4 regions of the Thermaerobacillus caldiproteolyticus genome follow, and region 1 is predicted to be linked to each of the others. Evidence: predicted binding sites of a transcription regulator. Region 1 holds the regulator's gene; each other region holds the start of a gene.
What was found. The regulator Rex, encoded in region 1, represses fermentation and respiration genes when NADH is low (regulators of the CRP and FNR family bind a similar motif). The targets are predictions, from matches to a motif close to TTGTGAAATATTTCACAA.
Positions count from the first base shown of each region.

Region 2: ISX45_RS12880 (L-lactate dehydrogenase) is a predicted target of Rex. The motif match lies at 3,042-3,059, and genes of this name have one in related genera.
Region 3: ISX45_RS04885 (formate/nitrite transporter family protein) is a predicted target of Rex. The motif match lies at 2,388-2,405, and genes of this name have one in related genera.
Region 4: ISX45_RS20395 (DUF6803 family protein) is a predicted target of Rex. The motif match lies at 2,179-2,196, and genes of this name have one in related genera.

Region 1 covers NZ_CP064060.1:3,413,613-3,419,728, reverse strand. The annotation lists gene ISX45_RS17250 (CPBP family intramembrane glutamic endopeptidase) at 1-412, shown strand, start outside; gene ISX45_RS17245 (YdiK family protein) at 417-599, shown strand; gene tatC (twin-arginine translocase subunit TatC) at 918-1,646, opposite strand; gene tatA (twin-arginine translocase TatA/TatE family subunit) at 1,671-1,826, opposite strand; gene ISX45_RS17230 (redox-sensing transcriptional repressor Rex) at 1,844-2,482, opposite strand; gene moaC (cyclic pyranopterin monophosphate synthase MoaC) at 2,512-3,006, opposite strand; gene ISX45_RS17220 (ABC-F family ATP-binding cassette domain-containing protein) at 3,132-5,066, shown strand; gene tsaD (tRNA (adenosine(37)-N6)-threonylcarbamoyltransferase complex transferase subunit TsaD) at 5,363-6,116, opposite strand, start outside.
Region 2 covers NZ_CP064060.1:2,558,377-2,564,492, forward strand. The annotation lists gene ISX45_RS12875 (L-lactate permease) at 398-2,023, opposite strand; gene ISX45_RS12880 (L-lactate dehydrogenase) at 2,054-3,016, opposite strand; gene ISX45_RS12885 (hypothetical protein) at 3,402-3,605, opposite strand; gene ISX45_RS12890 (hypothetical protein) at 3,732-3,977, opposite strand; gene ISX45_RS12895 (MFS transporter) at 4,526-5,704, shown strand.
Region 3 covers NZ_CP064060.1:970,665-976,780, reverse strand. The annotation lists gene ISX45_RS04895 (NAD-dependent protein deacylase) at 1-417, shown strand, start outside; gene ISX45_RS04890 (fructosamine kinase family protein) at 422-1,297, shown strand; gene ISX45_RS04885 (formate/nitrite transporter family protein) at 1,528-2,358, opposite strand; gene ISX45_RS04880 (hypothetical protein) at 2,693-2,833, opposite strand; gene ISX45_RS04875 (HXXEE domain-containing protein) at 3,089-3,460, opposite strand; gene ISX45_RS04870 (Crp/Fnr family transcriptional regulator) at 3,580-4,275, shown strand; gene ISX45_RS04865 (amino acid kinase family protein) at 4,554-5,039, opposite strand; gene ISX45_RS04860 (aspartate aminotransferase family protein) at 5,426-6,116, opposite strand, start outside.
Region 4 covers NZ_CP064060.1:1,269,913-1,276,028, reverse strand. The annotation lists gene ISX45_RS06240 (class I SAM-dependent methyltransferase) at 1-1, opposite strand, end outside; gene ISX45_RS19505 (hypothetical protein) at 764-991, shown strand; gene ISX45_RS19500 (class I SAM-dependent methyltransferase) at 1,084-1,377, shown strand; gene ISX45_RS20395 (DUF6803 family protein) at 1,542-2,096, opposite strand; gene ISX45_RS06225 (pyridoxal-dependent decarboxylase) at 2,841-3,191, shown strand; gene ISX45_RS06220 (hypothetical protein) at 4,018-4,605, opposite strand; gene ISX45_RS06215 (carcinine hydrolase/isopenicillin-N N-acyltransferase family protein) at 4,708-5,061, shown strand; partial or broken gene istA (IS21 family transposase) at 5,156-6,067, shown strand; partial or broken gene istB (IS21-like element IS5376 family helper ATPase IstB) at 6,064-6,116, shown strand, end outside.

The sequences.
Region 1 (6,116 bases):
TTTTGGAATCGAACCGGGCTCAGAAAATACAAGAAGAATTGTGGAAATCATTAGACTGACTCCATCACTTGTGATTGTTACCTCCATCATCGGGCCGATTTTAGAGGAAATCATTTTTCGAAAAATTATTTTCGGTTCCCTTTATAAAAAATATAATTTCTTCATCGCAGCGATTGTAAGCTCATTATTATTTGCTGTCGTCCATATGGAACTTGAGCATCTCTTACTGTACGCAACGATGGGGGTTACCTTTGCCTTTCTTTATGCGAAAACCAAGCGCATTATCGTACCGATATTTGCTCACGTGACCATGAACACATTCGTTGTTTTTATGCAAACTATTTTCGCGGATGAAATCGAAAAAATAATGCGACAAGCAGAACATGTCCAGTTCATATTTGGAGGATTTTGATAACATGAGAACTTCACCGTTACATATTGCATTGTTCTATTTCTTAATGGGAGCATTATTCACGTATCTAGCGATTCAAAGTGCTCACGAAACCATTTGGAACTTCTCTACGATTGTGTTAATGGTGATCGCTACACTAGACTTCGGGACAGCATTGCGCATGCTCGCTTTTTATTTTAAAAAATAAACCTCCCTGCATTACACGGGAGGTTTTCTTGTTATATCCGAATTTACACCTTGCTTTCTTTTTTAAGGAGGCTTGTCTAGCTTCAGCACCCAAACAGTTTACTTTTCGAATTGACATCCATGCAAAACTTGCGCAAAGCATAAACTGGCGAAGTCATGCCCGAGAGCTCTGGGACCAAACCAGCCCCCTCAAGGTAGCAAAAAACGTCCAGCGGGTGAAGAGCATTTGCCCATCACGGGAGCTAGGATGGTTACATTTCGCTGTTTGCCCAGAGGAAGCGGGCAATTTTTAAGCGGAATTGGGTCGCTTTCGCTTTTCTTATTGTTCCGCTAACCGTGCTCTTCGATAAGCTATCTTGGAAATCCATATGCTTATTTCATATAAAATCGAGAGCGGAATCATGACAATCACCTGTGACAATACATCCGGAGGGGTAATAATCGCTGCCACAATCAGCAAAACAAAGTAAGCATACTTGCGTACTTTTACTAAAAACATTGGAGTAATCAGTCCTAGTCTTGTCAAAAACATAACGATGATAGGCAGCTGAAAGACTAAGCCAAACGGCAAAACGAGCTGAAGTAAAAATTCAAAATATTCATTAATCCCAATCACTTGATGAATACCTAGGCTAGAAGCTAAATTTTGCATAAAGCGAACGACAAATGGAAACAAGACAAAGTAAGCAAAACTCACACCCGCCAAAAAAAGAAGAAGAGACAGTGGAATATAGCTCAACGTCACTTTTCGTTCTCTCTCGTATAATCCTGGACTGATAAACGCCCAAAGTTGATAAAGCAGAACTGGTGAAGTCATGATTAGTGCAATCACAAACGCAAACTGCATATAAATTTTAATAGGATCTGTCAATCGAAACGCGTTCATCGTTAATTCTTTCGCTTCACCGGCTTTCTGCAAATACAAAATGACTGGCTCTACTAAAAAGAAGCTAGCAATCATCGCGATGACAAAAAAGACAACAACAATGATAAGCCGTTTTCGTAATTCTCCTAAATGCTCATATACGGACATTTCTTTATCGTTCATACCTAATCATCCTACCATTATCTATTACGCTTTTTTGTTGCTTTCTTCATCCTCATCTGCTAACCCTTTTGTAGCATCTTTAAATTCCCGCAACGATTGACCGAGCGACTTCCCGAGATCGGGAAGCTTCTTCGTTCCAAATAATAATACGATGACAACCAAAATGAGCAAGTATTTCATTCATGATTCGCTCCCTTTTATTTAGATGGGTAGTTTTTTAAAAAATACACTAATGACTGTAATTCGATGGCCAAATCAATATGATGAACACGAATATTATCAGGTACGTTTAGTCGAGCGGGAGTGAAATTTAAAATCCCTTTAATCCCCTTTTTCACAAGACGATCTGTAATAGCCTGTGCCACATGAGCTGGTACCGTCAAAATCGCCACAGAAATCTCATCATGAAGACGCTCCTCTAACTCATCAAGGTGATAAACAGGTACCCCGCCTACTTTCGCCCCTACTTTTGCTTTATCAACATCAAATGCCATGACAATTTTCGTGTTATTATTCTTCGTAAAATTGTAGTTTAAAAAAGCCGTTCCTAAGTTTCCGACCCCTACTAATGCTACTTCCGTAATTTCATCCTGATCGAGCGTCTTGCGAAAGAAAGACAATAAATAGTTCACATTATAGCCATAGCCTTTTTTCCCAAGTGCTCCAAAATACGAAAAATCACGGCGAATCGTGGCGGAATCTACTTTTACTGCATCGCTTAACTCTGCTGAAGAAACACGCTGCTTTCCTGAGGCATGTAAATTTTTCAAAAAGCGATAATATAACGGCAAACGCTTCGCCGTTGCCTGTGGAATTTTTAGCTGTTCATTGTTCATGACTACTCCCCCACATTCTCTTTAGCCAACTACTTGTCCTCTCGTCGAAAGTGACCTGATTTTCCACCTGTTTTTTCCACTAGATAAGTTGGTCCAATGATAATTCCTTTATCTAGCGCTTTACACATATCGTAAACCGTCAATGCACAGACAGAAGCCGCAGTTAGCGCTTCCATTTCAACCCCTGTGCTTCCTTTTGTTTTTACAGTTGCTGTAATGAGCAGTTGATAGCGAGACGTCTGTTCTTCCACATCCCAAGCAAATTGAATATCGACACCCCTTAACATTAAAGGATGGCACATTGGAATGAGATCAGCGGTCTTTTTCGCCGCCATAATTCCGGCTACTTGAGCAACGGCAAGAACATCTCCTTTTTGGATCGCGCGATTCGAGATTTTTTCATAAATTTCTTTATTCATCATCACGCTCGTTCTTGCCACAGCGGTCCGAACCGTATCAGTTTTTTCTGTAATATCGACCATTTTTGCATGACCTTGTTCATTAAAGTGAGTAAACGATGACAATGTAAATCTCCTCCACATTATAAACTATACACTATTTTTTCTCATCTGTCTTTTCCGACTCGTTTTATTGCCCAACGAAAACGATTTGCGCTACACTATTATTGTCGAACGAGAGGTGAAAAACAATGATCATTTTACAAGTCAATCAACTGGCAAAATATTTCGGAGCTGAACTTATTTTATCGAATATAAAACTAGAAATACAATCAAAAGACCGGGTTGCTCTTGTTGGGAGAAACGGAGCGGGAAAATCGACACTTCTAAAAATCATTGCCGGTGAAATGTCTTATGATAGCGGGGAAATCATTAAGCCGAAGGATGTAACGGTCGGATACCTGGCCCAAGATAGCGGTCTTCATTCCACGTTATCAATATGGGATGAAATGATGACAGTGTTCGCTCCGCTAAAAACAATGGAAAAAGAATTGCGGATGATGGAACTGCAAATGGGTGACCCAAATATGTTGGCCGACCCTCAGCGTTATGAAAAATTATTAAAAGATTACGATACCCTACAGGAGCGATTTAAAGAACAAGGTGGGTATCAGTATGAAGCCGATATTCGCTCCGTTTTACACGGTTTGAATTTTTCCGAATACGACTATACGACAACTTCCGTTCAATCGCTTAGCGGCGGCCAGCGAACCCGTCTTGCTCTTGGAAAATTATTACTAATGAAGCCAGATTTGCTCATTTTGGACGAGCCAACGAACCATTTAGATCTCGAAACATTAACATGGCTGGAACAGTATTTACAAACATATCCCGGAGCCATTCTCATCGTTTCCCACGATCGTTACTTCCTTGATAAAGTCGTCACCCAAGTATATGAGTTATCGAGAACAACAATAAAAAAATATATAGGCAATTACAGCCGTTATTTACAACAGAAAGCAGACGACTACGAGCGGGAATTAAAATTATATGAAAAGCAACAAGAAGAAATCGCGAAATTAAAAGACTTTATTCAGCGCAATATTGCCCGTGCTTCAACAACGAAACGGGCACAAAGTCGACGTAAGCAACTCGAAAAAATGGAACGAATCGACAAACCGAGCGGGGACGAAAAATCGGCTTCATTTTCATTTGATATCGAACGACAAAGCGGGAACGAAGTGTTGACCGCAGAAGAGGTCTCTGTCGGCTATCATGACGAGAAACCAGTAATTCATAACATTCAGTTTCGAATCACAAGAGGGGACAGCATTGCCTTAGTAGGGCCTAACGGAATCGGAAAATCGACGCTCTTAAAGGCAATCGTGCAAAAAATTCCGCTACAAAGAGGGGAATTTCGCTACGGCTCGAATGTCAAAATCGGCTACTATGATCAAAACCAGGCGAATTTATCATCCAATAAACGTGTGCTCGATGAACTATGGGACGAATACCCTTCAAAAACAGAAAAAGAAATTCGTACCGTACTAGGTAATTTCTTATTTTCCGGGGATGATGTGTTAAAACCCGTTTCCGCATTAAGCGGTGGAGAAAAAGCAAGGCTGGCACTCGCCAAATTAATGATGCAAAAAGCGAATTTTCTCATTTTAGACGAGCCAACGAACCATCTAGATTTGGACAGCAAAGAAGTGCTCGAAAATGCACTGATTGACTATCCAGGAACGATCCTGTTCGTTTCCCATGACCGTTATTTTATTAATCGCATCGCCACCAAAATATACGAACTTACCAAAGACGGCATTACCGAATATCTTGGAGACTACGACTATTACATCACCAAAAAAGCGGAAATGCTTGAACTCGAACGCCTTGCCTCCGAAGAAAAAGCGACCCGTCGCAAGGACGAATCAGCTAACAAACCAAACTATGAACAAGAAAAAGAAGCCAAAAAATTAGAGAGACAACGAAAGCGGCGAATTGAAGAGATTGAAAATGAAATTAGCGAAATCGAACAACAAATTGCGCACATCGATCAACAATTATGTGATCCTGACATATATCAAAATCACGAAAAAGTCCAACAACTTACAAAAGAAAATGAAACAATGAAAGAGAAATTAGAACAATTAATGGAAGAATGGGAAGCATTGCATACATTACAATAATAATTTCACATATATCCATAGTCTACTTTGACTATGGATTATTTTATATTAGTCACATACCCACACCTTTTTCCACAACAACTTGCTTTAAAAATAAAGTTATTCACGTATTTTTCCACAATATCCACAAAATTTAGCTTATATATTCACAAAATTTTGTGGTTAACCTTTTATTGATGTTCTCTCATTTATCGTAAATTTCCACAATATTAACATCCTGTGGATAAAACTATTCACAATGAAATGTTTTTTTAAAAAAGAAAAATCCCCTTGACAACAAGGAGATTTTTCTTCTCTCATGACAATTCAAGACCTGGATCTGCATTTAACGACATATCTGCCCGCTTTCCTTGTTCAAATAAAATCGTTCCAGCCGCTGCAATCATCGCTGCGTTATCCGTACAAAGTGAAAGAGGGGGAATGACAAGATCCACTTCTTCGAGCTCCGCCATCTTCCGTTCTAGTTCTGCTCTTAAACCTCGATTGGCAGCCACTCCTCCAGCTAACAACACTTGACGAACTTGATATTCTTGAGCTGCTTTTACCGTTTTTGCCACTAGCACATCAACGACACTCGCTTGAAAACTTGCAGCCATATCTTTCGCATCAATCTGTTCGCCACGCTGCGCAGCGTTATGCAACGTATTCATCACCGCAGATTTTAATCCGCTAAAGCTAAAATCATACGAATCTTCTTCAAGCCAAGCGCGCGGCAAATCAATCGTCACACTTCCTTCGTGGGCAAGTCGATCAATGTGCGGTCCCCCCGGATACGGGAGATGTAACGCTCTAGCCACCTTATCATACGCTTCCCCCGCCGCATCGTCTCTCGTTTCTCCGATCACTTCAAACTTCCCGTGCTCCTTCATGTAAACAAGCTCCGTATGGCCTCCAGAAACAACGAGAGAAAGTAACGGAAATTTCATCTCCGTAACGAGCCGATTCGCATAAATATGCCCGGCAATGTGATGGACGCCAATTAACGGAATTTGATGCGCAAACGCCAACGCTTTTGCCGCATTAACACCAATGAGAAGCGCCCCGACTAAT
Region 2 (6,116 bases), 860 kb from region 1:
TCCTTTGGGTGTTATTAGATTTCTTGTGTCCTAAGAAATCAAATAGTATATCCTTTCGTCACTTAAAAATATACACCAACATAAACGAAAAGCTTGACGGAAAGTTCGTCAAGCTTTTCTAATATATCGGGAAGAAAGGATGACTGTCTGGATGTCGTTCATTAATATAGATGCTTTCACTTCTTCAAAAAACGGTGCCAAGATATTTTGTTCTGTTTCATTTAATGTTTCGCAAGACCACTTAGTTTGATAATGTCGAAAACAAGATTTTTCTCATTCATCATTGACTCGATCTTTAACGATAGTCGGAAAAATTCTCATGGAAGACAATTTCCATCAACACAATGATATTTCTTCGGTTTATAAAAATTGGGTAGTTTTACTCGATGCCAGTAGTTTAAATCCCAATGAGTGAAAGGATATATGTCCATATCCCTACAACTAATAACAGTACTAAACTGTACTTAATCGTCATTTTAAATAAGTTAGATTCTTTACCGGTCTCTTGTACTGCAGCTGTTGCAATCGCAATGGATTGTGGTGAGATGAGTTTCCCCATAACTCCTCCACTTGTGTTAGCTGCGAGTAATAATGAAGAGTTTGTCCCAATTTGAGTACCTGTAACAACCTGTAAATGTCCAAATAAAGCGTTATTGCTCACGACAGATCCTGTAATAAATACGCCGAGCCAGCCTAGGACCGGGGAAACGAGCGGAAAAGCATCCCCTGTTTTCGCTAATGCTAAACCAATCGTAGATGATAGCCCTGCATAGTTGGCTAAGTTCGCAAATCCCATAATAAAGCAAATAGTTAATATTGGAACCCATAATTCTTTGCAAGTTTCTTTTAAACTTTGCAGCCCTTCAACGAACGTAATGTTTTTACTACACATGACTGTGAACACGACAGCAAGTAAAATGGCCGTACCTGTTGCTGATACAAGATCTAGCTTAAATATTGCGTCTAATACAGTTTTAGCTGAAGCAACCGGAGGCATTTTTACGACTTCACCATGTAAAAATGGCACTTTGAATAAAATAGTTGTTTTATAAAGCAAACCGCCTTCAGCAAATAAAGCTTTAAAACCCGGTAAACTCCATATTGTAATCATCCCCGTTAAGATATAAAACGGAGACCAAGCACTGGCGATTTCTTTCAAGCTGTATGTTGGTTGTTCCACAACCTCTTCTTCCGTATTAATTCGGTATATATGTGATGGCTGCCATTTTTTTAAGAAAAGAGCCATGGCCCCCATACTGACAAGTGCTGCTAAAATATTGGCAAGTTCAGGACCAAACACGATCATCGTAAATGTTTGGACAATAGTATAGCTTCCGCTTACGACTAAAAGAGCAGGAAACGTTTCTTTAATGCCCCGCCATTTATCTAAAATAAAAACTAATAAGAACGGAATGATAAAAGTGATGAATGGCAAAATCCACGCAAGTGTACGAGATAATTCAATTGGCTTTAAGTCTCCCATTTGTGCTCCTACAATGACCGGAATCCCAATTGCTCCGAACGCGCCAGATGCAGCATTGGCAATTAAACAAAGAGCAGCTGCTTTTAATGGTTTAAATCCAAGTTGGGCGAGTAAAGCGGCAGAAATGGCAATCGGAACACCAAATCCCGCCGCACCTTCTAAAAAGGCATTAAAGCTAAAACCAATGAGCAAGAGTTGGAGTCGTTGATCTTTAGAAATATTTGCAATGCTGCCACGGATGATATCAAATTTTCCCGTTTTAACGGCAATTTTATATAACCAGACAGCCATTATTACAATATAGCCAATCGGCCATAAACCGTTCGCGATTCCATGAATGGAAGCAGCAATCGCTTTTGAAATGGGCATATCAAAAAACCAAACAGCCGTTACCAAACTAAACAAAAGGGTAAGAAATGCAGCTTTTACCCCTTTCATCTTAAACACTGTTAAACCTAACAAGAATAAGATAATTGGGAGTGCTGCAATCAATGCAGAAAGATACGTATTATGAAGAGGGTTGTAATGTTGAACCCACATAATGATCACCTTGTTTCTTCTAGTTAGCTTTTATGCCTTTACTTCATCGAAATAAGGAGCAAGAATGTCCTTTAATACGGTTACACTATGATGAAACTGTTGTTGTTCTGTTTCATTTAACTTCATTTCCATCACTTCGCGAATACCGCTTCGATTGACAATGGCAGGGACACCGATATACACATTTTTCTCGCCGTATTGACCATCAAGATAAGCAGAAACTGTTAAGATGGCATTTTCATTGTGTAAAATGGCACGTGTAATACGGACAAGTCCCATCGCAATACCGTAGTACGTTGCTCCTTTTTTCTCAATAATTTGGTACGCTGCATCACGAACGTTTGTGAAGATATTTTCTAAGTCCTCTTTTTTATAGTTGTCATTTTGAGTGATTAATTGTTCAACCGGAATACTACCAATTTCGGCATGACTCCAAACAGGCAGCTCCGTATCCCCGTGTTCTCCGATAATATACGCGTGCACATTCGTTGGAGCTACTTTGAAATAATCACTTAACAAAAAGCGGAATCGTGCAGTATCAAGAATAGTACCAGAACCAATGACGCGCTCTTTTGGCAAACCACTAAACTTCCATGTCGCATACGTTAAAATATCTACTGGATTCGTTGCAACAAGGAAAATCCCATCAAAACCTGATTTCATGACAGAATCGACAATCGTTTTAAAGATGTTAATGTTTTTATCAACAAGATCTAGTCTTGTCTCCCCTGGCTTTTGGTTTGCTCCTGCGCAAATTACTACTAAATCAGCATCCCGGCAATCTTGATAATCCCCATACCAAATATTCGTTGGTTGCGGAGCAAATACTTTTCCGTGATTTAAGTCCATGACATCGCCCATTGCTTTCTCTTTATTCACATCAATCAATACGATCTCATCCGCTATTCCTTGATTCATGAGTGCAAATGCATAGCTAGATCCAACAAATCCTGTTCCTACAACGACTACTCGATTTACACGTTCTTTTGCCATGTTTTATCATCCTTTCTAGCTTCTTTTGTGAAATATTTCACAATTAGATTGTACACTATTTCACAAACTTTAACTAGTACTATTGATAATGAAAATTTGTCTTTTTTGTTAACAGTTTTTCACCTCTTCCGTTCCATTATGTCCACATATATTGATGTCAAAACCTGTTTCTGTTTTCATTCGTCTTGAGTAATGATGAAAATTTTTATTCTTTTAACTCAATGGTAATGATTCATTCACATTATCCTGAATCCGTGACAAACATCATTGAAACCTGTAATTACTCGGTAGATGAGTACAATCAAAGACTTTTAAAGGATAAATCAGCAGAAAAAAGAAGATGCGTTCATCTAACGAACACACATCCTTTTCAGTTCCCTTATCTCTATGTGACAAATCGAGCAATATAATCGCTCAAAATGGAAGGAGAAACAGATTGGCTACAGGCAGCTTTAATCTCCATTTTTTCATATTCAGCCAACTTCGCTGCCAGCGTGATCATGGTTTGAATGACTGTCTCGATTTCGAAAAGAACCGCCTTTTTCTCGCAAGCGTTCCTGTCTAATGAGATGAAACTGTTTTTCTGCAAGAAAAAATGCACTATTTTATATGCGTTTGGCTTTATACAAAAAGGGTGCACATAATCAAGTGCATCCCAAAATGATCATGGTCCTTCTTACTCTTTGAAAAAGGAAGTCTATTCATACATTGTTCTTTATTGTTCCGGCAACAATTCGTCGATTGAGGAGGTTGCGTGCGTTAGTGCGGCTGACTCCAAGCGCTTGAACCCGTATTTTTGCAGGCGTTGTCTTTGCGCTTCAGTTAGTTCATTGTAAGGAACCACAGCCGGCGTTTCAGAGGACTTATAAATTAAATTTCCCGTCACGGGGCATTGAAACGCATCAGCAACAAAGCCTTCTCCATCTTGAATCGTAAATAAGCGAATCGGCATTACATTCATTCTCTTCCCTCTTTCTGTTGGTATGTTCTTTATTACGATTGTCCAATCATCCTTCATTCTATATGGTTCTTTTTCCGCAATGAGCCACTCCTGTTCGATACCATCTAACTCCGCTATGTCTAGTAAATGCATCCATGTTTCAAAACCACAGCGAGAAAAGAGCCGCAAACTCGGATCATTATGCTCAAAAATAAATCTAAAGTAACGGTTTCATTTGCAGTCTTGGGCATTCATCAATCGTTTTTTGCAATAACAGCTTCCCAAGATCACCACCGCCGTATGGAGTGCCGTAAAACGATTGAAAACTAAGCCATGCACATACGATATCAACAAGCCATAGCGGTCACCATGTTTTTTCTTTCTGCTGCCACTGGCTCCGTATCAGCAGTTACCCATCTTGTCGAGATAGTTTTTATGTATCAACAATCGCTCGTAAATCTCCCTTCTTCGTTTCTCTTTCATTTGTTTTACGTAAAGCATTTTATTTGCCAAAACAAGTAAAAGGGAGATTATAATCTTAAGTATCTCGTACAGAAAGGAGAAGTGGAATGAATCGCACAGTCATCGTCTATCTCGTTTCGCTTGCTGCATTTCTCGGCCCTTTTACGCAAACTATTTATACGCCTATTTTACCGGAAGTGGCAAAAGATTTTGGCACATCATCGTTTTTAGTGAATTTAACGATTTCGATTTTCACATTATGTTTGGCATTAATGCAAATGGTTTACGGTCCTTTAACAGATACGAAAGGGCGTCGAAATGTCATTTTGTTCGGTATTTTCCTTTACACGCTTGCATCACTTGGTTGCTTTTTTTCTAAATCTATCTACGTATTACTCGTTTTTCGTGCTTTACAAGCTATTGGGATTGCCGCTGGTTCTGTCGTCGCTGCTACTGTCATCGGCGATTTATTTGAGGGAAAAGCTCGCGGAAAAGCAATGGGGACGTTTCAAATGATGGTGTCACTCGGTCCTGTCGTCGGTCCGATTGTAGGGGGCTTTCTCGGTGGACGATTTAACTTCCATGCTGTATTCCTTGTGTTAGTGTTCGTAGGTGTCCTTATATTCATAGGGAACTTGGCTTTTCTCAAAGAAACAAAACCGGAAACAAGTTCATCACAACGATTTCAACTTCGCAATTTCTTGACAATCCTTAAAGATCGTACGGGTTCGTCGATTATTTTGTTAGGTTTTATTCAATATTACGCGATGTATAATTTCCTTGTATTCTTACCGGGAATTTTAAGCGAGCGCTATGGGCTGTCTGCCGAGCAAAAAGGGCTTGTCTTTCTAACGATGTCTTGCATGATTGTCATCGGAAGCTTTGTCGGTGGAAGAATCCAAGGACGCTTTGAAGATCGAAATGTCATCGTTGTCACATCTTATTTGAATGTGGCGGCAATTTTTCTGTTCCTTCTCGTCTCACATATATCGATTCCATTGCTCATTGCTTCGATTATGCTATTCGGCTTATTCTTAGGAACATCTTTACCAGTACAAACAACACTTTTAACACAAGTGTTTCAAACGAATCGGTCAACCGCTATCGGCGTCTATAACTTTTTCCGGTACATGGGAATGGCGTTTGGACCGATGGTTGGAAGCTTGTTGCTGGCTATTGGTGGGTATTATATTGTATACGGATTTGTCGATGCTGCCTTTTTAGGCTGTGCGTTTGTGTTAACAATACGGGTTTTAGGAGCGAATAAAAAACTGGGTGCCTATTGATATTACCAATGACTAGAACCGTTTCAGCCGGATTAGGGAAGTTTAGTTGCTATTGTCGTTTGACATACACTGGACCATACTTCAAAAAGAAATTTTCGATCATTCGCGTAAAAGCCGAAACAACGTCCACCCACGATTCGAACATCGCTCGAATGGTCTGGCATTTGATGCGTGGAGCATGTTTTCCGCGACAATCGTCTTTTCGTCGGCAAACGGTTCGCTAAATAACTCTCAATTTGTCGTATTAAAAAACATAAAAATACTTCCAACTATTTATCAATCACCAAATGCTTTCGAAAAAATTTTCCATCACGTCGCCGTAATACGCCATCTATAACCTATAATACCGTTTTGAATCAATGACTTCTTAGTGATAATTTCATCCCATAAAGCGACACTGCTTTTTCCTGCT
Region 3 (6,116 bases), 1.3 Mb from region 1:
CAACAAGCAGGCAGCCAAAACGTTATCGAACTTCACGGATCATTACGGACGGTTCACTGCCAACAGTGTCATCAAGCGCATGCGAGTGACATGTATATAAACGAAGAATTTCATTGTGCTTGCGGCGGTTTTTTGCGTCCATCCGTCGTCTTATTCGGCGAATCGCTGCCTGCCAAAGCGATAGAGAATGCATGGTCTGCTGCGCAAAAAGCGGACTTATTGATCGTGTTAGGCTCTTCTTTACAAGTATCACCAGCGAATCAGCTTCCGCTCATAGCCAAAAGAAACGGTGCAAAGCTAGTCATTGTGAATATGGAACCAACGGAAGCGGATAATTGGGCAGATTTGGTCATCCATCACCGAAAAATCGGTGAAGTTCTTAAGGAAATCGACAATGAGTTAAAGGACGGTGAATAGGGACATGAACGCTTCGACCATTTTGCGGGAGGCGCTTGATGAAATCGGTGACCGAACAGCGATTATCCAATGCAAAAGCATATCTGGCGGCGATATAAATTCTGCCTATTATGTGAGAAGCGAACGTCATTCATATTTTGCCAAAATAAATAATCATATTCCTCCTCGCTTCTTTCAAAGTGAGGCAGCTGGCCTTGAATTATTAAGGAAAACGAATGTCGTCCAAGTTCCAAACGTATATTACGTCATGGAAGCAGGAGACGGAACATACGGCTTGCTTTTACTTGAGTGGATTGAAGGAGAAAAAACTGAGCAAACCGCCGTTTTACTTGGTCAGGCGGTCGCTCACCTTCATCAGTGTTATAGTCAGCATTTTGGGTTAGAGAAAGACAATTATATTGGCCTCCTTTCTCAAAAAAATAGGCTGTATGAAGACTGGATTGATTATTTTGTTGATTGCCGCCTCCTTCCTCAAATCCAATTGGCGGAACAAAAAGGAAGAATGCCGACATACAGACGGGATAAAATAGAAAAATTATTGGTTTTACTCGAACAATGGCTTCCGCGAACATGCCGTCCTTCTTTATTGCACGGTGACCTTTGGGGAGGAAATTGGATTGTCGGCACAAACGGAATTCCATACCTTATCGACCCTTCTGTATTTTATGGCCATTACGAATTCGAAATAGCGTTTACGGAATTGTTTGGCGGATTTCCGGAATCATTTTATCGCGCGTACAATGAGATTCAACCACTTTCACCGGAGTATAAAGAGAGAAAAGAACTGTATCAACTGTTTTACTTGCTTGTGCACCTCAATCTGTTTGGGGAAACATATGGTTATTCTGTCGATCGGATATTGGAAAGGTATGTTGGATAGCTCATTAAAAGCAAGGGACAAAAGTATGACATAGAGGTGTTGGTCTGCTTGCACCGTATGTGAATCAAAAGAATATTAGAAAGCATTCCAAATGAAGGACGGTTTAGAAAACTGGTTGAAAGTTCCGGGAAAATTTTATTCATTATGTTCGCTCAAAATTTTATTGAAATCATCAAAATGCCTGCCATCTCCCAATGTTCTATAAAACACGGGCGGTGGCAGGCACTTGCTCATTTGTTTAAAATTTTTCCCTTATGAAACAAATATCCAAAAGACCACTTTTCAGAAACACAACTTTCCTTTTGAGATGTCAGATATGTATACAACGCTCCCATAAATAAGGCCCCACCGACAATATTACCTAGTGTAACAGGAATAATGTTATGCATAACTCCTGTCAAATCAATCGTCGTTGGATGAGGGATCGCTAACACAAGCGAAAAGAGGACGAAATTAGCAATAGAGTGCTCATATCCAGAAGCGAAAAAGATAAAAACAATGAAAATCATTGAAAATACTTTTGCCATATCTTCTTTCATTTGCATCGGAATAAAAATCGCTAAGCAAACAAGCCAGTTACAGAGAATTCCTTTAAAAAAGAGCTGTATTATCGTTGCGTGTATTTTTTTTGTCGCAACAAGAAACAATAAGTGGTCTTTCGGAATATGATCAAAAACGCCGGATTGGGAAATAAGAAAAGCAAAAAATACAGCCCCCAATAAATTACCGCTATAACAAACAAGCCAGTTACGCAACGTGTCTTTTACGGTTGTTTCCCTTTGCAAGGTGCTAATCGTAAAATACATCGTATTCCCGGTAAATAGTTCTGCTCCACCATACATAATCAATACTAAGGCAATCCCGAAAAAAATGCCGCTTACTAAATAAGTGGCCGGGGAATTCGCTTCACGGAAAAACTCCCCTACACGGAAACAAAGGACAAGGGCAAAACCGATGTACACACCTGCTAAGGCAGCCCGAATGATATATTGAACAAGGGAGCGCTCTAGAATAGCACGTTTTTTTAAAGCTAACTCTTTGCACTTTTGAACTGCTTCCATTTCTCCGACACTTCTCTTTCACTGCAAATTTGTGATGTTTTTCACATTCTTTACGATATATAACATACTTCTTCCTCATTGATTTTTCAACATATTGATGCAAATGTTAAAATAAATGTCAACACTTTTTATTTGTAAACGATTACTAAAAAAATAATCGTTGCAAATTCAACTACCTTTGTTCTAATATAATCAAGATAAAGATGAAAAAGAAATAACCCGTGGCGATAGATAAGCTTGGAAATCCCGTCAGAATGAAAGTGGACAAACTCAACATTTCAATGCAAGAGCGTCTTCATCGTACACGAGATGCAAAAAACAATAATCATCGATTTTACTCATCGGCAAAAATATATCGCTTTCCCTCTACCATACTTACATCGCCGAAATCATCATTTGCTGAAACAGTCCAGTCCTCATTCGTATCCATGTTCTCGAAAAAAACAGAAGCGCAAACGGCTTCTGTTACGAGCAATCTACCACCGACTCAACACCCACAACATAAACTGATCGACATCGTTCTCCGTCTCCGGTCTGACGAAGTCAATGGGTGTACCGATTGATTCAAAATATTGCGAGTGAAGTTGATTTTTGCTTGTTCTGCCTGTTTCAACTTTAGTTTCTTGTGACCCATCAAAACGGTCCTGTCAACTTTTCAGTCCGCTGTACACAAGAATCTGACCTTAGATAAAGGGGAACTGAGATGAGGGGGGTATGCACGTTGAATCATTTAATGTTTCGTCACTCGATTTCGTTCACTAACTAAGAAAAGAAAAAGAAAAGGAACAGCTATGCACATGCCTAAGATGCTCCAAAGAATATCACCGCCACTAATAACTTGTTCCTTTAGCAACCGGTAGTAAGCGTAAAGAGAATAAGGTAACACTAGAATGATGGAAGTAATCACACCTGGAGTGTATTTTTTTAGATAAAAAGTTTGCCCTATATGTGTGAATACATGGGCAAAAAAGATAGCCAATAACATGAAAAATAAATAGTAAAAAGAGAAAATGACAGCTAGAGCTGTTGAAGTCGTAATGGTAAGGAAAATCCAAAATACATCTTTCGCAAATTGAACAGCCGTCATCTGATAATGGGCCATATATTTACGTATTTTTTATTAAAATGGGCTAATTTGAAAATATTGTGACCATTTTGATCAAAATAAAGAATTTCTATTCGCTTACTATTATAATAAAAAACGAAAAGGAGGCTGAAATTATGTTAACGGTTACAGTACCTTCAATACGAAGAAATGAAATTTACAAGTTTCCTGTTTTTAATGCGCTTCCTAGAAAACGTGTACAGGAAATCATGGAGCATGCTTTTATCCGAAATTATCATAAGAATCAGATTTTATTTATGGAAGGTGATCCCCGAGATAGAATATATCTTTTGCTTAAAGGGTTCATTAAACAATTCAGTGTGAATGATGTTAGTTCCAATGAGTTGATCTTATACCTGAAACCTTATAGTATATTCCCTTATATAGGAATTTTTCAGGACAAGTATTATCGATTTTCTGCGAAAGCAGTAACTGATGTTGAAATAATTTATATTCCAATGTGCAAATTTGAATCGATGATTCAAAACGATACAGCTGCCTTAATTAATTTAATTCGAACTATGGGGAATGAAATGCATGAACTTGAAATAAGGATTCAAAAATTAACTCAAGTACATGCTGTAGATAGAATTAAGCAACTAATTAGTTTTCTTATGAAGGATATTGGTGAAAAAATTAGTGCCTCCAAAATACGTATCCCTTGTCCAATTACTACCACTGATCTTGCTAAAATGGCAGGAACAAGTCGAGAAACGGTCAGCCATGTACTCCAGAAATATAAAAAATCTGGAAAACTGATAATCGAGTCAAAAATTATTACAATTACTAATCCCGATTATTTTATGATATAACAATTTAGCTGGTTTTGTATATGACAATTGTTACAAAGGGTCAAATAGTCTATTTTTAGTTTTTACATCAATTTGAAATTATGTAGAAATGGTTCGGTTAGTTGGATTTACAAGAGAAGACAATTTTACTCGTGTGGATCAGTAAGCGTTTTTTATGATAAAAGTAATTCTATAAAAATTCTTCAAAAAAATTAATGACCTTTTCCCAATTTAATCATGAGAAAAGGTCGATGATTCTTTTTTCTGTCCTACAAAAAATCCGATGTTTATCTCCTCATTTATTTACTCCAATCACGAGCAGAAATACGTGTACCCGTTTTTCCAAGTAACGCATCCAACCCTTTTTCCAGAGATGTAATGATAGCTAATCTGCCAGGCTTAGATTCAGCAAACTGTACAGCAGCTTCTACTTTTGGTAACATACTTCCCGGTGCGAAATGACCTTCTTTCATATATTGTTTCATCTGATCAACAGTAACTTCTTCTAGATCTATTTGATTTTGTTTTCCAAAATGGAGTGAAACTTTTTCTACTGCTGTTAAGATTATCAAAATATCTGCATCAAGCAATTCAGCCAATTTAGAGGAAGCTAAGTCTTTGTCTATAACCGCTTCGACTCCTTCAAAAGTTCCATCTTCCTTGCGAATGACTGGAATTCCTCCACCGCCGACACTAATAACTATATATCCATCATTTATAAGTTTATGAATTACATCTTTTTCAACAATATCAATTGGTTTTGGGAAGGAACTACTCTTCTCCATCCTCTTCCTGCATCTTCTTTAAATATATATCCTTTTTCTTTCGTAATTTCAACAATAAAAAACGAACTCCTTTTGAAAAGAAGTTCGTTTTTGTTTAAGTCGTTTTCTTCATTTCAATTACGTTTTTTGGGTATATGATTTTTAACCATGTAACGCTAAATCCGTATAAAACGAAAAGTAGCACGGTAACGAATATATTCTGAGTATAAAATCAGTTTTCATTATTTTTTATTTCCTTTGGTATACCGATTCTCATTGCTGTTCCTCCTTTTTAGACAAAACTAGTTAGAACGTTTTTGCAGGAATAGTAGGACTCTTTTTATCTAAAAATGGCACTCGCAATCTCCTGACAACGATTGCGAGTGCCGTCCCTGTCCGTCAATTTATTACTTGATTTGCGATAATGCCTCTGCTAATGTTTTCACTAAAAATGAGAGATCTTCCTCTTCAATATTCAATGGTGGTGACAATGTCAAAACGTTGTTATAGCCGGCAACCGTCGTACCGTTTTTACCGATAATCAGTCCATTTTCTTTGCAAATACCGATCACTTTATTGACGAGTAACACATCAAGCGGTTCTTTTGTGTCTTTATCGGCCACCAATTCAATTCCAATTAACAAGCCTTTTCCGCGAACGTCGCCAACATAAGAATGATCTTTCAGTTTATTTTTTAACTCGTTTAACAATCGTTCACCAACTTCTCTTGAACGCTCGAATAAATTTTCTTTCTCCATAATTTCTAGGTTTTTTAAGGCTAGTGCGCATGCTGCCGGATTGCCGCCGAATGTGTTGACATGGCGGAAGTAATCATATTCTTCTGTTCCTTTGAACGCTTCGTAAATCTCTTTTCTGACGGCCGTTGCCGATAACGGCAAATAAGCGCTTGTAATTCCTTTCGCCATTGTAACGATGTCCGGCTTCACACTGTAATTCATGAATCCAAACGGTTTGCCCGTCCGTCCAAAACCGCAAATAACCTCATCGACAATCAGTAAGGCACCGTGTTTTTCACACACTTCTTTCACAGCTTTCATATATCCCTCAGGCGGAATCAGTACTCCCCCGCCAGTGATG
Region 4 (6,116 bases), 1.6 Mb from region 1:
TGAACCAATTACCTCCTGATCCTTATACTTATTACTACCTTTCAATACGGTATAATGAACGAATTGTTTCTATTTTTTATATATTTTTTGTTACACTCCGGAAATCGATAATGAAAATGTTCCTCCAAATGATATACAAAAGCTTCTTATTGTACCGGAATCTGTTTTTTGAAAAATTTCGTTAGTATTGTAAATCCGCGTTTTTCTGGCATTCCCTTTTATTGAGGTAACAGGTAGAGATAATGTAAAACGGCATCCCTTTTTCTCTTGTTCAGTACAAACTAGAAATCCAGAAGCAAACGGTAGCCATGATGGGTGATGGAATCAATGATGCCCTGGCACTTACGCAAGCAGATATCGGAAATGGCAATTGATGCCGATACGGATGTAGCCATTGAAGTGATATTACATTGGTAATGCAGGCGATTCAAAATGTGGGTGATACCTTCAACCAAAGGTATCCTTTTTTCATTATGCTAACAGACAGCATTAGTTGAAGAAGGAAAAGGGTAATATATGGCGTAGTATATCTTAAGGGTAAGATGGCTGGTTTAATTAAGCTGATTAACATTGATTGGATTGGCCGATCATGTGAAACGACAATTGTAATTAAAGAGGGGGAATATCGCAGATAAGGATTATAAATCCGATGCTATTCGAACTTCTCTTAGAGTAGCTTTTGATACTCTAAATTTACGTTAAGAAGTCTACCTTTTTATATATAGAAAACAATTTTTAGAATCCATTTTAGAGGAGGTTTTTAATGAGTCGATTCTTGATGAATTTATTCGGTCGGCCATCTGGTTTTTTAGGAAACATCGGTGGGAGGATTATGGCAGCTACCAATAAAGAAATCAACGAATGGACCGTGTCATTATTGGATATACGAAGCAATGATACGGTATTAGAGATTGGATTTGGTCCCGGAATCGCAGCTGAGAAGATAAGCAGCATCATTAAGGAGGGGATGTTCGTAGGAATTGACCCCTAAGAAGTAATGCTTTCACAAGCACAAAAAAGAAATGAGGCCGCTATACGGGAAGGAAGAGTAAAGCTACAGCTTGCGGCTATTGAGGATATCCTGTGTTTAACGAAACGTTTGATAAAATCTTTTCGATCAATTCGATTATATTCTGGGAGCAACCTATTGAACGATTAAAAGAGTTACGGAATTTGCTGAAGCCAAACGGGCTGATTGCAATTACACTCCAGCCTCGCTCCAAGGGTGCAACTAATGAAATGGCACGCCAAGAAGGGGAAAAATTAGTACAGTATCTCAAAGCGGCAGGGTTCACATCAATTCGACTTGAAGTGAAAAAAATGAAGCCGGTTTCAGCTGTATGTGCTATCGGTGTTAATCCATCGAGTGGCAAATAGTTTTATTTCCTTGGTCTTAGTGAAAATCCAGCTATAACTCACTCAATAATAAATTAGCTTTTCTAAGAAGTAAGAAACTAATTAAACAAAATGTGAATTAAATTGTTCCTTGATTGACATTTTATTTCTTACACAATCGAGAATTGTTTCTGCAATATGTTGAATTAGAAATGTGGGGAGGGTGGCCCAAAAGCAATCATTTTTGGGACACCCTCCTTTACTTTTACATATGCATATGATGGGAATGGTTGCCGCCAATCGATGGGTCGAGCATTCCAAAAATCATGGCAATATGGGCTATTACTAAAAATATACCAACGAAAGTGGAATGATATTTCAATTTTTGCTCCTCGCTCCATCTTCGCCCGACTATGGACTATGCCTAAATCGATTAGACTTAATCCCAATAATGGAAGGACTCCCATTAAATAAAATCCTACTGCAATGATATCAATCCATCCGCGCCACTCCCCATTCAATGTAAATAGAATGACGGCATTGACAAATAAGTAAATAAAAATTCCTAAAAAATAGACACCAGCAAGGATACTGCATATTTTGTTGACTTTACGGATCATTCCATCGAAACGTCGAGTAAAAAGAATGGCTAGCTCCGTTATCGCGATCGTTTCGGCAAGAGCAATGGGAATAGCCATAAATAATATTAAATTCCAAGGTTGATTCACTGCTAACAGTTCCATGTAATGCGTCATGTTCATCCAATCACCCCCTGTATTTGTTTACACATCTACTAACATTAATCACAATTTGTGCATTTTCTTTGGAAATTTTAAGAATGATTTGTGACAAGATTCACTGAATATAATTTTCTTTTGCCGCAGACGTAAATGAATAAATATATGATGAAGCAACGAGAAGCAGTGATATTGGTGTGATTACCTCCTAGATGCCCCGTATTAAACAACTTGGATATTGGACGACGGCTGCCTTGGTGGTGCCATCATACGTTCAAGCATGATATGTAGGGTTCACTTAATTAAGAACTTCGTAAACAAATGAAAGAGGATGGTTTCATTTGTTGGGTCCAAGATTGTATTAAAATTATTATTATATGGAAAGAAAGCAGTAATGGCAGGTGATGATAATCAATTATCCTTGAAAGTATTGGAATGGATTTTATACGAAATTCATTAGCGAGGCAGCACTAGTTCGAAAAAGGGTTAAAACGATTTGTTTAGAATATATTTCTTATAAATTTTTGTGTTGGGGGGGAGATTGGCAAAACATTGGAGTGAGGAAGAACAGATTCATCTGCTTAACTTCATTCCTTCTTACCGTCTTAGCTATGTATTTTGGATGAAGTGCAGAATGTTTTTAAGTTGGAATTTGTACTCCGTATGTGGAGAATGATGTTTCACTAACGAGAGGCGTTAAATAAAAGCAAGGCAATGTTTGAATGGCGGTAAGTCATAAATTTGTAACAACAATGCCTTAATAACAACATGCTGAGTCTTGAAATGTCTCCTGTATTTTCCCAAATGGAAGTGCAAGTGCTGCGGAACATTGCCCGAATGTTTGGTTACGATGAACAGAGTGGGGGAGTAATGGTAAGCGGCGGAAGTCTTGCAAATTTACAAGCTCTTGCAGTGGCGCGTAATCACTGCTTTTCAGTTAAAGAGGAAGGATTAACTAGGTTAATGGAACAACCAGTTATCTTGGCTTCAGAAGCTAGCCACACTTCCCTTCATAAAGCTGCAATGTTACTTGGTTTAGGAACATCTAGTGTAATCGCGGTTAAAACTAATCAAAATTCTCAGATGGATACTTCAGATTTAGAGAAAAAGAAAGATTAATAAAATGATTGAAGAAGGAAAAGCAGGAGGGATTTGATGACTAGTGATTTAGAAAGATCCAAGGTGATTCAACTCTTTGAGTATTAGTATTTATTGGCAGTAAAAAGTGAGGAAAAAGCCGTTCCTTATTATTAACTTTTTCATATATTTGGATTGTTTTATTGTTAAAATCAACCTTCTCCCGCTTCAAATCAACAACTTTCTGTCTGTGCATTCCAGTCGCAGCAAGCAATTAAAAAGCAGATGATATCGCCAGCTTTAACATGGTGTATTGCAATGAGTTCTTAGGATGCCTACGAGGGAAGACGGTGTACCTTCTATATGTGCTGTATTAGCAGGCATATAGTGTCCTCCGTAAGGGACACTTTGGACATCCCTATATGGCTACTTCTCTTGTTGAACAGAGGAGGGCGGCTTGTTTCCTTTGAGCAACAACGGCCAAAGGAAACAAACAAGAATCCCCCACTTCCATTGTCCATTAGCCGGTAAGTGGGGGTAGTTCGATCCTTTTTGTACAGGAGGTGTTTGAATAATTAATGCGTTCCTAAAAACCCGTACATAAATAGAAAAGTAAAGATAAAGGTTAATACGGCACCTAGTATTGTTTGATTAAGTGTGTTTCCATTACTGTGTAAATTTTTTAAAAAGCTTGCTAAATTTAAAAACCACAAAACACCTATTATTGGTAAAACAAGTAAGTATATATATTCCATTTAAAGAACTCCCTTTTACTTGTTAAGTATAGATTAATACAAAAGTTATTAAAATATTTTAATTTTTATTCTTTTCTCTAACAAGATAACAAATGTAGGAAGTATAAGATCTACTAATAAGTTAGTGTTAAAGCGTAAGAAGCAGTATCTGAAGATGTTGGGGTTATTGATAATCCTGCTGGATATACTGATACACTAGGTTGACCGGAATATAATTTGTGTCCATATTGAATTTTAATATTAATTGTACCATTTTTTGATGTTGGTACATAAACATATTGTCCCATATATCCTTTGTGTAAAGTAAATTCTGTAGAGCTTCTTAAGTCAAATTCACCAGCAACTCCAGCATTTGGTTCCCAATCACTAGGAGTGTAATCAATTGCATAATCTACCCAGTTCCCATTACCTTGTGGATCTTGACTATATCTATGTTGATGTTGTGTTACTGATCCATTACTAGTTGGAAGATAAAATCCTGCACTCGAAGGAAAACAGAAAGTCATTTTATCAACAAGTTCGTAAAAAGGTGATTTCAGCCATTGAAAATTAGCGTAGATATAAAATTTATCGTTGTTTGCCCGATCAGAGGTTACTTTATAAACTGTACCCCATAATTTCATCGTGGAGGAAGAAATTGTACCCATCGTTGTGAAATCACCAGAATTATTCCCTTCATCTTCAAACGAAATAAAAAACATGAATATTTTCCCTTATTTTAATATTCAGTTATCAAATTTAAAATAGTTATAAGTATTTCTATCAAATATGATTTAGCATATCCTTAATAGGATGAGTTTTTATTGGAAATAGGTATTTCGTTTGAACTCGATGAAACAGAAGAGTTGAAACAAAAAAATAGAGTAGAGATACAAGGATCTGTTCAACGTAAACAATATCTTCAAGCATTATTGAAGGAGAACCTAGATCCTTTGTCTGCTTTTCATCACTTTAATAACGAAAAATCACCTTTATTTTTCAATGATTATAAAAATTATTTTGGCACGTTGCATACGGTCTTATATTTGCCAAAGGATTTGAACGTCATTATTGGTGTAGGAAAAAATGGTGATCCTTTTATCTTTTCTTTTAAAGAATGGTTACAGGGGACATTGAATCTCTCAAAAACGATATGTGGAACAATTGAACAAGCCTGATGGTTTAAGTCTCAGTAATTTTCTTAATTGACCAATATTTTCCTCAAAAATCAAGGAGCATTTAGTCCTATCTCTAGTACTTTGCCTTAAATAATTAAAACCTTTCCGGGAGACGGCGAAAAAGAAATACACCGTTCGTTATGAAACGATTCCTGATGAACAAATGCAAGTCGATTGGAAAGAAGTCGGGGAGGTGGTAATCAAAGGGAGAAAAGTCAAGTTATCGCTATTTGTGGCCACATTAGGCTATTCGCGGATGAAATACGCGGTATTTACGACCAGCTAGGACCAGGAACACTTAATGGAATGCCTGATTCAGAGTTTCCAATACTTTGGCGGAGTTCCGAAGAAGGTGTTATTGGACAATATGAAGACCGTTACAGACGGCGGGGAACGAGGAGTGGTGAAATGGAATCAACGGTTTTCCGAATTTGCGGGTTACTACGGATTTATTCCAAAAGTATGCCGGCCCTACCGGGCCCAGACAAAAGGAAAAGTGGAACGAGCCATTCAGTATATTATGGATCACTTCTATGTAGGTACATCCTTTGAAAGCATCGAAGAATTAAATTTCCTTTTACATCGCTGGCTCGATCAAGTGGCGAATCGGAAACCAAACGCTACAACCGGCATTCCTCCACAAGAACGTTGGGCCGAGGAGTCACTCAAACCTCTTCCGTGGAACGATTACGATACGAGCTATCTTTCCTATCGGAAAGTGCATTGGGATGGCAGTTTCTCGTATAAAGGGGAACAATGGCTTCTATCGGCGGAGTACGCGGGGAAAGAAATTCTGGTGAAGGAGCGATTGAATGGAGATATTCGGTTGTACTATCGAGGGGAGGAGATTTCTTACTTGAACCAACAGAAAAAAGTAATGGCATTCGCCGAAAAAATAAAAAAGAAACAGATGGAAATGGCGGCCACCATTTCGCCTGTTTCAGTCGAAGTGGATACTCGTCCATTGTCCGTTTATGACGCATTCCTGCGAGGGGAAAGCTCATGAAAGAACGAATACACGAGTATTGCCACCGACTCCATTTGCCTGTCATGAC